Regions from separate parts of the Nitrobacter sp. genome, predicted to be linked through region 2. Evidence: predicted binding sites of a transcription regulator. Region 2 holds the regulator's gene; the other holds the start of a gene.
The links. Region 2 encodes LexA, which represses DNA repair genes until DNA is damaged. Its sites were predicted from a motif close to TGTTCNNNNTGTGTTCNG; they were not measured.
Positions count from the first base shown of each region.

Region 1: a site for LexA is predicted at 2,419-2,436, ahead of ACS3WB_RS11990 (helicase-related protein). Genes of this name have one in related genera too.

Region 1 covers NZ_JBPPLY010000012.1:17,073-23,040, forward strand. The annotation lists gene ACS3WB_RS11975 (patatin-like phospholipase family protein) at 1-496, shown strand, start outside; gene rpmB (50S ribosomal protein L28) at 625-915, opposite strand; gene ACS3WB_RS11985 (DUF3108 domain-containing protein) at 1,250-2,107, shown strand; gene ACS3WB_RS11990 (helicase-related protein) at 2,676-5,968, shown strand, end outside.
Region 2 covers NZ_JBPPLY010000003.1:322,946-328,913, forward strand. The annotation lists gene ACS3WB_RS05975 (molybdopterin molybdotransferase MoeA) at 1-903, shown strand, start outside; gene lexA (transcriptional repressor LexA) at 1,057-1,761, shown strand; gene ACS3WB_RS05985 (ComEC/Rec2 family competence protein) at 1,792-4,074, opposite strand; gene ACS3WB_RS05990 (AAA family ATPase) at 4,348-4,911, shown strand; gene ACS3WB_RS05995 (glutamine--tRNA ligase/YqeY domain fusion protein) at 5,222-5,968, opposite strand, start outside.

The DNA.
Region 1 (5,968 bases), on a different contig from region 2:
CGTCACCACCAATATCCTGACCGGCGGCGCCGTCGTGCTCTCCGAAGGCTCGGCCACCGAGGCGATCGTGGCGAGCACGTCGATTCCCGGCGTGTTCGCGCCGGTCCGCTACAGGAAGATGTTTCTCGCGGACGGCGCGATCTCGAGCAACACGCCGATCAGGGTCGCTCTCGAGAAGGGCGCGCGGCGCCTCATCATTCTGCCGACCGGAACGGCATGCGCTGGCGAGGTGCCGCCGAAGGGCGCTGTCGCCAACGTGCTTCATGCGGTGACGCTGCTGATCGCGCGGCAGATGGTCGACGATCTGGAATATATCGATCCGTCGATCGAGTATCATGTCGTGCCGCCGCTCTGCCCGCTGGTCGGCTCGCCCTATGATTTTTCGCGCACCGAAGAACACATCGAACGTGCAACCCGGAAGACCGAACGGTGGATCGCAGCAGGCGGGCTCGAACAGCGCGGCGTGCCCGGCGAATTGCGGCCTCACGAGCATTGAGCGTGACAGCCTATTGCGTGAAGACCGCGGCGCGTCCGCAAAAGCAAAAGCCGGGTTCGGCTTGCGCGATCCCGGCCCTGTATGTTTTCGCGACGACGATGAGCGCGAGCGACCGATCGCTCGCCGTGTCAGCCGGCTTTGGCCTGCTTCTTCTCGATCTGGCGCTTGATCTCGATCGCTTTCAGCGACAGCTCCGAGTCCTTCGCCTTCAGCAGGAAGGCATCGAAGCCGCCGCGATGGTCGACGCTCTTCAGCGCGTTGGTCGATACGCGCAGCCGCACCGGGCGGGCCAGCGCTTCGGACAGAAAGGTGACGTTCACCAGGTTCGGCAGGAAACGCCGCTTGGTCTTGATGTTGGAATGGCTGACCCGGTGGCCCACCAGGGGAGCCTTAGCCGTCAGTTCGCAGCGCCGCGACATGGCGAAAATCCTCTGTCGTCCCCGGCATCGACCCTCAGGGCGGGCTCGGGGGTTCGAAATCGCGTCCATTTCAGGAACAGCGGACGTATAGGAGGAGAGCGGCGGGGCGTCAAGGCATGGAGGGCCGAAGTCGGGTCGTTTGCGATGCAAATGAACGCCAACTGCTTCATTCAGGCCTGTTTTCGGCGAACCGTCGCCCGTCCCTCCATCATATAAAGGGCGCAATCCGTATCGACATCATGGCGCTCGACCGACCGGCTGAGAGCCGGATTTGCAAGCCGCGTGAACCCGCAACGTGACGTGCAGGACCATCCCTTAAGTGAGCTTATCCCGAATGTGGTTGTCCCGGTCGATGCCCGCTTTGGTCCGGACTCCGGCCGCCACATCTTTCGTACTTCTTGCCGCGATGTTGGCGATGGCTGCTCCGGCGGCCGCGCAGGGCAAGCTGGAGGCTCACTACGACGTCACTTTGGCCGGGATTCTCGTGGGAACCGGCGCCTGGGCGGTCGACATCTCCGATGACCAATATTCGGCCGCCGCGAGCGGCGGCACCACCGGACTCCTCAAGGCATTTGCCCACGGCACCGGCAGCGGCAGTTCACAGGGTCGCATCGTCAACGGCGCGCTCGCTCCCGTGACCTATACCGCCACCATCTCGTCGTCGAAGAAGTCCGAGACCATCCGCATGTCGCTGGCCGGCGGCAACGTGAAGGATTTCGTCATCGAGCCGACCCCACCGGTGGATACCAAGCGTACTCCGGTCACCGACGCGCATAAGCGGGGCGTGCTCGATCCGATGAGCGCCACGCTGCTGCGCGTGCCCGGCACCGCCGATCCGCTCGGTCCGGAAGCCTGCCATGCCGCGACCGGGGTCTTCGACGGCCGCATGCGCTACGACCTGCGCCTCGATTTCAAGCGCATGGAAACGGTGAAGTCGGAAAAGGGCTATCATGGCCCGGCGGTGGTCTGCGCAATCTATTTCGCGCCGATCGCCGGCTACGTCCCCGACCGCCTTGCGATCAAATATCTCGCCGCCCGGCGCGACATGGAAATCTGGCTGGCGCCGATCGCCGGTACGCGGGTGCTGGTGCCCTATCGTCTGACGATACCGACGCCGCTCGGCACCGGCAAGCTGGAGGCGACCCAGTTCATCACGACCGCGACGCCGAAAGCCGCAGCGAAGGCGCAATAGCAGCAACCCCGCACTGATCGTGCGCTGCTTTGAAATGGAACGACCGATTACCGAGAGAGTTTCGGAATGCGCCCTCGATCATCTTGCACGCATCCCGCAAACCAATATCCGCCTATATGCGCCGCGCTCTTCGGAATCCTGTTGACTCCTGCCGCGGAATTCGTGCGCCCTCCAGATTCATAATTTGGGAGAAATAACCGCTCTTGTTGATGGCTATAGAACTTGATCTAGTTGCCGCATGTCGACCTGAACGCGAGATGTTGCGGTGAACGAACCCGGAGAAGAGGAGAGTCAGCGATTCGGGCGCGATTCGTTCCGGACTCGTTCCAAAGTTTAAGCCGCGGCCCTCCAGGCGTCGCATTGTGAAACACATCGGATCCCGGCGGTCCGATTCGAACATTTGCGTCCGTTCTCAGCAGGTGCTTGCGCAATGGTAGGAACCATAGGACCACCAGCAAATGTGGGATTTGGTGGAGGTTGGATTTGACACTTGCCTTCCGGATTCGCGGCCGGGCACGTCGCGAACGTCAAATACGCTCCACTAGCGCTGTGAAAACCCTCGGAAAATATGGCCTTTTCATCTTCGATATCTCCGCCCGGCAATGACCGCGCGCCCGGTGCGGGCGTAACGGCGGTGCTTGGCCCGACCAATACCGGGAAGACCCATCTCGCCATCGAGCGGATGCTGGCGCATTCCTCGGGAGTTATCGGCCTGCCGCTGCGGCTGCTCGCCCGCGAGGTCTACAACAAGATTGCCGACCGCGCCGGTGTGGATTCGGTCGCGCTGATCACCGGCGAGGAGAAGATCAAGCCGTCGAAGCCGCGCTTCTGGGTCTCGACCGTCGAAGCGATGCCGCGCGACCTCGACGTCTCGTTCCTCGCCGTCGATGAAATCCAGATTGCCGCCGATCTGGAGCGCGGCCATGTGTTCACCGACCGCATTCTGCACCGGCGTGGCCGCGACGAGACGCTGCTGCTCGGCGCTGCGACCATGCGTCCGATCATCGAGCGGCTTTTGCCCGGCGCGAGCATCATCACCCGTCCCCGGCTGTCGCAACTTGAATTCGCCGGCGACCGCAAGATCACGCGGCAGCCGCGCCGCACCGCCATCGTCGCCTTTTCAGCGGACGAAGTCTACGCCATCGCCGAACTGATCCGCCGCCAGCACGGCGGCGCGGCGGTGGTACTGGGATCGCTCAGCCCGCGCACCCGCAATGCGCAGGTCGCGCTGTTTCAGTCCGGCGACGTCGATTATCTCGTCGCCACCGATGCGGTCGGCATGGGCCTCAATCTCGACGTCGATCACGTCGCCTTCGCTTCCGACCGAAAATATGACGGCTACCAGTTTCGCAGGCTGAATCCGGCTGAGTTCGCACAGATCGCCGGTCGCGCCGGCCGCGCCACGCGCAACGGCACCTTCGGCACCACCGGACGCTGCGCGCCGTTCGAGCCCGAACTCGTCAACGCGTTGCAGAACCATACTTTCGAGGCCGTCAGGACGCTGCAGTGGCGCAATTCCGATCTCGACTTCTCCTCGCTCGGCGCCTTGCAGGTATCGCTGGCGCTGACGCCCTCGCACGAGGCGCTGACCCGCGCGCCGATTGCCGAGGATCTGCGCGTGCTCGATCACGCCGCGCGCGATGTCGACGTGCGCGCCATGGCGCAGGGCGCGGCGGCCGTGGAGAGACTGTGGGACGCCTGCCAGATTCCGGATTACCGCAAGGTCGCGCCGGCCGCCCACGCCGAACTGGTGACGACGTTATTCGGCTTCCTGATGCGCAATGGCCGCGTTCCTGACGACTGGTTCGCCGCTCAGGTCGCGCAGGCCGATCGTACCGACGGCGGTATCGACACTTTGTCGGGGCGGATTGCGCAAATCCGGACCTGGACCTTCGTCGCCAACCGGCCGGACTGGCTCGCCGACCCCGACCACTGGCAGGGAATTTCGCGCGAGGTCGAAAATAAATTGTCTGATGCGCTGCACCAAAGGCTCACTGAGCGTTTCGTTGATCGCCGGACCAGTGTATTGATGCGCCGCCTGCGGGAAAACACGATGTTGGAAACGGAAATCGGCAAGACCGGCGAGGTGATCGTAGAGGGCCATGTCATCGGTCGTCTCGACGGCTTTACGTTCGCGCCCGATGCGACTGAAGCCGGCTCGGAAGCCAAGGCGTTGCAGGCGATCGCGCAAAAGGCGCTGGCCGGTGAAATCGAAGCGCGCGCAGAAAAGCTGTCCGCCGCGCCGGACGATCAGTTCGTGCTGACCTCGGACGGCACCATCCGCTGGACCGGAGACGCCGTGGCGCGGCTGGTTGCCGCCGACGACGTATTGCGTCCTCGGATCCGGATCATTTCCGACGAGCGGCTCACCGGCGCTCCGCGCGATGCGGTGCAGGCCCGGCTCGACCTGTGGCTGAAAACTCACGTCGAGAAATTGCTGGGACCGCTGTTCGAACTGACCAAGGCCGAGGATGTCACCGGCATCGCGCGCGGCATCGCATTCCAGTTGATCGAGGCGCTCGGCGTGCTGGAGCGGTCGAAGATCGCCACCGAGATGAAAGATCTCGATCAGCCCTCGCGCGCATCCTTGCGTAAATATGGCGTGCGCTTCGGCGCCTATCACATCCATTTCCCGGCGCTCCTGAAACCGGCGGCGCGAGCGCTGGCCTCGCTGTTGTGGGCGCAGAAGCAGGACAATGTCGATCTGTCGGCGCTGTCGAGCGCGCAGCATCTGGCTGCCAGCGGCCGCACTTCGTTCCCGGCCGACAAACTGCTCAATCAGGACGCCTATCGTGCCCTTGGCTATCGGCAATGCGGCGAGCGGGTGGTTCGCGTCGATATCCTCGAGAGACTGGCTGATCTGATCCGTCCCGCGCTGGCGTGGCGGAAAGGTGCCCTCGGCGTCATGCCGGCCGGTGCATTCGACGGCCGTGGCTTCGTTGTGACCCAGGCGATGACGTCGCTCGTCGGCACCGCCGGCGAGGAATTCGCCTCCATCCTGCGGGCGCTCGGCTATCGCATGGAGCGTTGTCCGGCGCCTCCACCCGTGACAGAACCCGTTCCGGCGATTGAGGGCGCGGAGGCGACGTCCGCCGAGGTGTCGGAGCGCGTGCCGGAGGAATCGACTGTGCCGGACGCCATGCCCGAAGGGCAGGGAGTTGCGTCGGAGGGCACGGGTGCGCCCGATCCCGGATTGGTTGCGGAGCCAGCGCTAACGGCGGATGCGGGGTCGTCGGAGGCGATCGCTACGGAGGCCGAAGCCGCTGGTACGGCCGAGGATATGCAGGCGACGGTGTCGTCCGACGCTGCGGTCCTGCCGGCTTCCGAGGCTCCTGAACCCGCACCCTCTGATTCTGCGCAAGCCGAATCGGGCGCCGTTGACGCCGGGAGTGCGCCGGAGGGCGAGACATCCGCCGCGAGCGCCGCGGATGTCGCTGCAAGTGACGTCGAGCCGGCGACGGTCGAGGTCTGGCGGCCAGGCGGTCGTCCTGCCGACCGGCGTCCGCGCCACGATCGCACCCGCCATCGCCGGCATCAGGCGGGGCAGGATGGCGCGCAACAATCCGCGGCCGCGGATGGCGAAGCGGGCGAGGGGGCGCAGGGACGCGAGCGGCCTGGGCGGGGACGCCGCAGGTCATATGTCGATGCACCAGCCGGAGCCGGGTCCGCCGGGAGCGAGCGCGCGCCCGGCGGTGAGTCGCGCGAGGGCAAAGGACGTCCACCGCGCGAGCGTTTCCAGGGTAAGGGTCGGGATCGGGACAGAGACAGGGATCAGGACAAGGGCCGGTTTCAGGGTTCGCGCAAGGGGGGCCGCGAGGGACGTTCGGACGCCGGGCCCTCGCACCGCCCCTACGCCAGCAG
Region 2 (5,968 bases):
GATACCGTCGTGATCCAGGAAGACACCGAACGCGACGGCGAGCATGTCATCCTCAAGGAAGCCACCGCCGCCGGAAAGAACATCCGCGCCGCCGGCGTCGATTTTCGCGAGGGTGACGTGCTGCTGCGCGCCCATAGCTATCTCACCGACCGCCATCTCTCTCTGGCCGCAGGCATGAACTACCCGGACCTGCCGGTGCATCGCCGTCCGAAGGTCGCCGTGCTCGCCACCGGCGACGAACTGGTCCTGCCGGGCACAACGCCGGGCCCCGGACAGATCATCCTGTCCAACGGCTACGCGCTTCGCGCGCTCGCCCGCAGCGAAGGCGCCGAGGCGCTCGACCTCGGCGTCGTCGCCGACACCTTGGACGCAACGAGGACCGCCATCCGCCGCGCCCGCGACAGCGGCGCCGACATTCTCGTCACCACCGGCGGCGCGTCGGTCGGCGACCATGACTTCGTCAAGCGTGCGCTCGACGCCGAAGGCGTGGAGATCGCGTTCTGGCGGATCGCGCTGCGGCCAGGCAAGCCTATGATGCACGGGCGGCTCGGCCCGATGCGCGTGATCGGCCTGCCCGGCAATCCCGTCTCGTCCTATATCTGCGCGTTCCTGTTCATGGTGCCGTTGATCCGCGCACTGTCCGGGCGCGAGGACGTCGGCCATCGCGTTGAACGCGCTTTGCTCGGCAAGGACCTCGCCTCCAATCAGGCACGGCAGGATTACCTGCGCGCGCGCCTGGCGTACTCGGCCGAGGGGCTGCCGACCGCGACGCCGGTCGGTCATCAGGACAGTTCGTTGCTGGGCAATCTCGCCGCGGCGGAAGCGCTCGTGGTCCGCGCGCCGTTCGCACCCGCCGCCCGCAAGGGTGAACCGTGCGACATCATCAAACTCGCGTTGTCGTAAAACCTCGCTCCGTTGACGCTAAATTAAACACTTGCGGAACACATATCGAACATATAGTGTTCGTTCATGATTTGTTTCGAGAACTCATGACATTGCGAGCCATCGTTATCGGAATCGGACGGCGGGCGCCATCAATCGGGGACTAAAGTCGGCATGCTCACGCGCAAACAGTACGAACTCCTGCGATTCATCAACGAACGGCTGAAGGAATCCGGCGTTCCGCCCTCGTTCGATGAAATGAAGGATGCACTCGATCTGCGCTCCAAGTCGGGCATCCATCGCCTGATTACGGCGCTGGAGGAGCGCGGCTTCATCCGCCGCCTGCCCAATCGCGCGCGCGCCATCGAGGTCATCAAACTGCCGGAGCTCGCCGCCGGCGGCGGCGGTGGCCGGCGCGGTTTCACGCCGAGCGTCATCGAAGGCAATCTCGGCAAGGTCCGCCGGCCCAGCGGCAACGTCGACGACGCCGCGGACCGCCCTGTCGCCGTTCCGGTGATGGGGCGCATCGCGGCCGGCACGCCGATCGAAGCGTTGCAGACCTGCAGCCATACCATCAGCGTTCCGCCGGACATGCTCGGCAATGGCGAGCACTACGCGCTTGAGGTGCGCGGCGACTCGATGGTCGAAGCCGGAATTCTCGACGGCGACCTGGCGCTGATCCGGCGCAACGAGTCGGCGGAAACCGGCGACATCGTCGTTGCGCTGATCGACGAAGAGGAAGCAACGTTGAAGCGCTTCCGCCGCCGCGGGGCCTCGATCGCGCTCGAGCCCGCGAACACAGCTTACGAGGTCCGTATCCTTCCGCCGAACCGCGTGCAGATCCAGGGCAAGCTGATCGGCATCTACCGCAAGTACTGATCCGGCGAATAGCGATCGCCGGCAGTCCGCTCAATCGTCGGGCTGGAGATCGTCTGCCGCGGGCGTGGCATCGATCGGACGCGCGGGCTCCGCTCGATCGCCGATCGACTTTGGCTTTTCATCGGCGGGGGCTGGCGACCATGGCCGGTCGACACGCTCGGGCCTGACCGCATCGACGACAAAGCCGTTTGCGCTGCCCGGGCCCCGCCGCAGCGCCAGAGCGCCTTTCCGGCGCAGTCGCTCCTGATCGACGACCTGCGCGAGGCATCCCTCTGGAGCCTGCCATGCCGTCACCATCACCGCCGCCCGCAGGCAGTCGTCCTCCATCGCATCCGGCCGCCGCGCCAGCGCGACAATTCCGCCGTCGCTCGCCTTGACCACGCAGCCTGCGTCGTCACAGGAAACACCCTCCGCGAGCGAAGGATCGGCGGGCCCGCGCCTGTCTGCGTCGGCCGCCAGCCATTCCTTGACGGTGAAGGCGTCCTTGCCCGTGCTGATCAGATGCAGGCGGCCGTCACCACCTCGCACGCCGACGTTGCGGCCGTCGGCGGAGACCAGAATGTCCGGCTGCGCTACCGCAAGCGACCAGGCGATCGCCAGCCCGATGATGGCCGCGCCGCTCCAGCGCAGCGGCGTCCTGAGCAGTCCGAGCAGAATGATGCCCGCCGTCGCCGCGATCAGCGGTCCCGTTCCGAACGCCGCCATGCGGCCAATGGCGCCGGGAAGCGCCGCAACCCACTGGGCCACGGCGATCATCCATTCGATGCCGAAATCCATCAGCCGCCAGAACACGCCATCCAAGCCAAACGGCATGGCTGCAAGGCCGAGAAGTCCCGCCGGCATCACCAGCGCCGAGACAACGGGCATCGCCAGCAGGTTCGCGACCACGCCATAGGGCGTCACGCGATGGAAATGAAACGCGGCATAGGGCGTGGTCGCGAGTCCGGCGACGAACGAGGCCAGCGCGAGCGTGACGATTTCCCGGCCGCCCCATAGCGCGGCGCGCGCGGTCGGCGAGTGATCGGGCGTCGCGAACAGTTTCGGCATCCCGAGCTGGACCAGCGCCACCAGCCCGAGCGTTGCCGCGAACGACATCTGAAAGCTCGGATGCACCAGCGCCTGCGGCGCAATCGCAAGCACGATCATCGCCGCAACAGCCAGCGTACGAAACGTGATGGCGCGCCGATCGACCATGACTGCGATCAGCACCACCGCCGTCATGAAGAATGAGCGCTGGGTCGCGACCTCGGCGCCCGACAGCAGCAGATAAAACGCCACCGCCGCGAGCGCCGCCGCCGCCGACCATTTCTTGATCGGGAAAACTGCCGTCAGCGCCGGGATCAACGCCAGCAGCGCGCGCACCGCGAAGAACACGACACCGGCGACCACGGCCATGTGATAGCCGGAAATCGAGAGCACATGGCCGAGCCCCGAAATGAACATCGCATCGTTGACCGGCGTCGTGATGGCGTCGCGCCGACCGGTCAGAAGCGCGGTGGCGATCGCCCGTGAATCGCCGTCGAGGACAAGGCGGATGCGGGCATCGATGGCGTCGCGAAGCTGCTGCATCAGCGCGGCGTAACGCAAGGCTATCCCGCCGCCGTCCGGAGGATCCACGATCTTGATCGCACCCATGACGAAACCGGAGGCGCCGATGCCCTGGAAATACATGTCGCGCGCGAAATCGTAGCTTCCGGGCCGCACAGGCGTGAGCGGCGGCTGCAGCCGCGCTTTCAATTCCACGAAGCTGCCGACGGCCGGCGCGGTGCCCTTCCTGACCGACAGCCGCACGCGATCCAGTTTGACGTGGCGCCGGTAATCGTCCATCCGCACGACACGCAAAACAAATCTATCGGTGCGCTCGCGCACCTCGCGGGTTTCGACGAAACCCTTGAGCATCGGCGAATACATCGACCGCTTCAGGACAACGTGCGCCATCCGCGCCGTATTCATCGTGGCGACGGCAAAACCCGCAGCCATTGCGGCGATCATGACGGCCACAGGAAACAGCCGATGCCGACGCAGCAGCAGTGCGGCCAGACAGAGGAAGCCGGCAGTCGGGACGACGATCCAGGCTATCGGCTCATGATCGGCTGCAAAATAGATCGCGATGCCAGCGCCGAACGCCACCGGCACCCAGGACAACAGCCGCCCCGGTCCGGCTTCGGCGCGCACCCAGTCTCGCAGCCGGGCCGCAAGCGCCGGCAAGGTGCCCGAAGAGACCTGCGAAGGACTGGCGGCGACAGCCTTCCGCGGCGGCCATGTTCCCGCGTACCCGCCTGTCCGATCCCGAGCCCTGCCCCGCTCCGGCATCCGGCCACCACCCCTCGCGCCCTCGCCGCAATGCTAGAATAGGATGAGTTGACGATGAAGTGTTTCAATGCGTCATGGCCGGGCGGATTCAGACCGAGACAGACATTTCCTGACGGTAACGATTTGAAACCTGCCGCTTATCGGGCCTTAAAAATGTGTCGCAGGTTTTGGGAGATTCGCGACACCATGTCCGTTATGCGGAAAATTGCGGCCGGTGCCTCTACTTGAACAATACATGCAGGCGGGTGATCTCGCGAAAGCTGGTGGATAGCAATGTTACCACGGCGGATCGTCATTCTGGGCAATGCCGGGAGCGGAAAATCGACGCTCGCGCGCGTGCTGGGCGAGCGGCTCTCCTGCTCAGTCGTTCATCTCGACCGGCTCTTCTGGCGGCCGAAATGGAAAGAACCCGAGCCCATGGACTTCCGACGGCGGGTTGCCAATGCGATTTCCGGGCCGGAGTGGATTTGCGAGGGAAACTATTCCCGCCGGACTTTCGACCTGCGCCTGCCGCGCGCGGACCTCGTGATCTGGATGGACACACCCCGCGCCACCTGCCTCAGACGCGTGGTTGTTCGGAACCTTCTGCGAAGGCCGAGGCCGGACATGCCCGTTGGTTGCTCCGAGCGGCTAAACAAGGAGTTCATCACCTTTCTACGTTTTGTCTGGACCTTCGACCGGGACTATCGGCCGAAGATCGAAAACGAGCGGCTGCGGCTTGGCGCGCACGTACCGGTCGTCCGCCTAAGCAGCAAGAGCAAGATACATAGTTTTCTTACGGCGCTTCAACCGATCCCCTCGGCTGATGGTTCAAAGTGCCTGTCGCGAAAATCCTAAAAGCCGCGACAGATTGGCGGCCGCCGGAGCGTCGGGGGCGCGCGTCGCATGTCTTTGTGGCAAGCGACAGAGCACTGCGACATGATCTGCAACAAGGGAAGCCGTGACCGGCATTCAGATTCCAACGCCGGTCGTGTCCGCCACGTGGCCCCGGGCTTGTCCCGGCCATCCACGTCTTTGAAACGGTTCACACTTCGAGGCGCGGATGCTCGGCATAAAGCCGGGCACGACAACTCAATCAAACCTGATCACGATCTAGCGGAAGAGAGCGCGCAAGGAACAGTGGAACGGATACGGAATACCGGCGAATTCACGATCCGGCTGCGGCTACCTTTGCCCAGGTGTCGCGCAGGCCGACCGTCCGGTTGAACACGAGACGGCCGGGTGACGAATCCCGGTCGCGGCAGAAATAACCCTGCCGCTCGAATTGCACCGCGCCCTCCGCATTGTCGCCGGCCAGCGCCGGCTCGACCATGCAGCCTGACAGAGTCTCGAGCGATTGCGGATTGAGTTCGGATACGAAGTTCGCGGCGTCCGGCTGCGCGGTCGCAAACAGATGACCGTAGAGCCTGATCTCGGCCGGCACCGCATCGGCCGCGCTCACCCAATGCATGGTGGCCTTCACCTTGCGGCCGTCGGGCGCGTTGCCGCCCTTGGTCGCGGGATCGTAGGTGCAGCGGAGCTCGATCACTTCGCCCGCCGCGTTCTTGACCACCTCGCGGCATGTAACGAAATAGGCATAGCGCAGCCGCACTTCGTTGCCCGGCGACAGGCGGAAGAACCTCTTCGGCGGATTTTCCATGAAATCATCCCGCTCGATATAAAGCTCGCGCCCGAACCGGATGCGTCGCGTGCCCTGCGATGGATCGTCCGGATGATTGACCGCCTCAAGCTCCTCGCTTTCGCCTTCAGGATAGTTCTCGATCACCACCTTGAGCGGACGCAAGACGGCCATGCGGCGCGGCGCGCTCCTGTTCAGCGTCTCGCGGACCGCGAACTCGAACATCCCGATGTCGACGGTGCTGTTGGCCTTGGCGATGCCGATCCGCTTGATGAA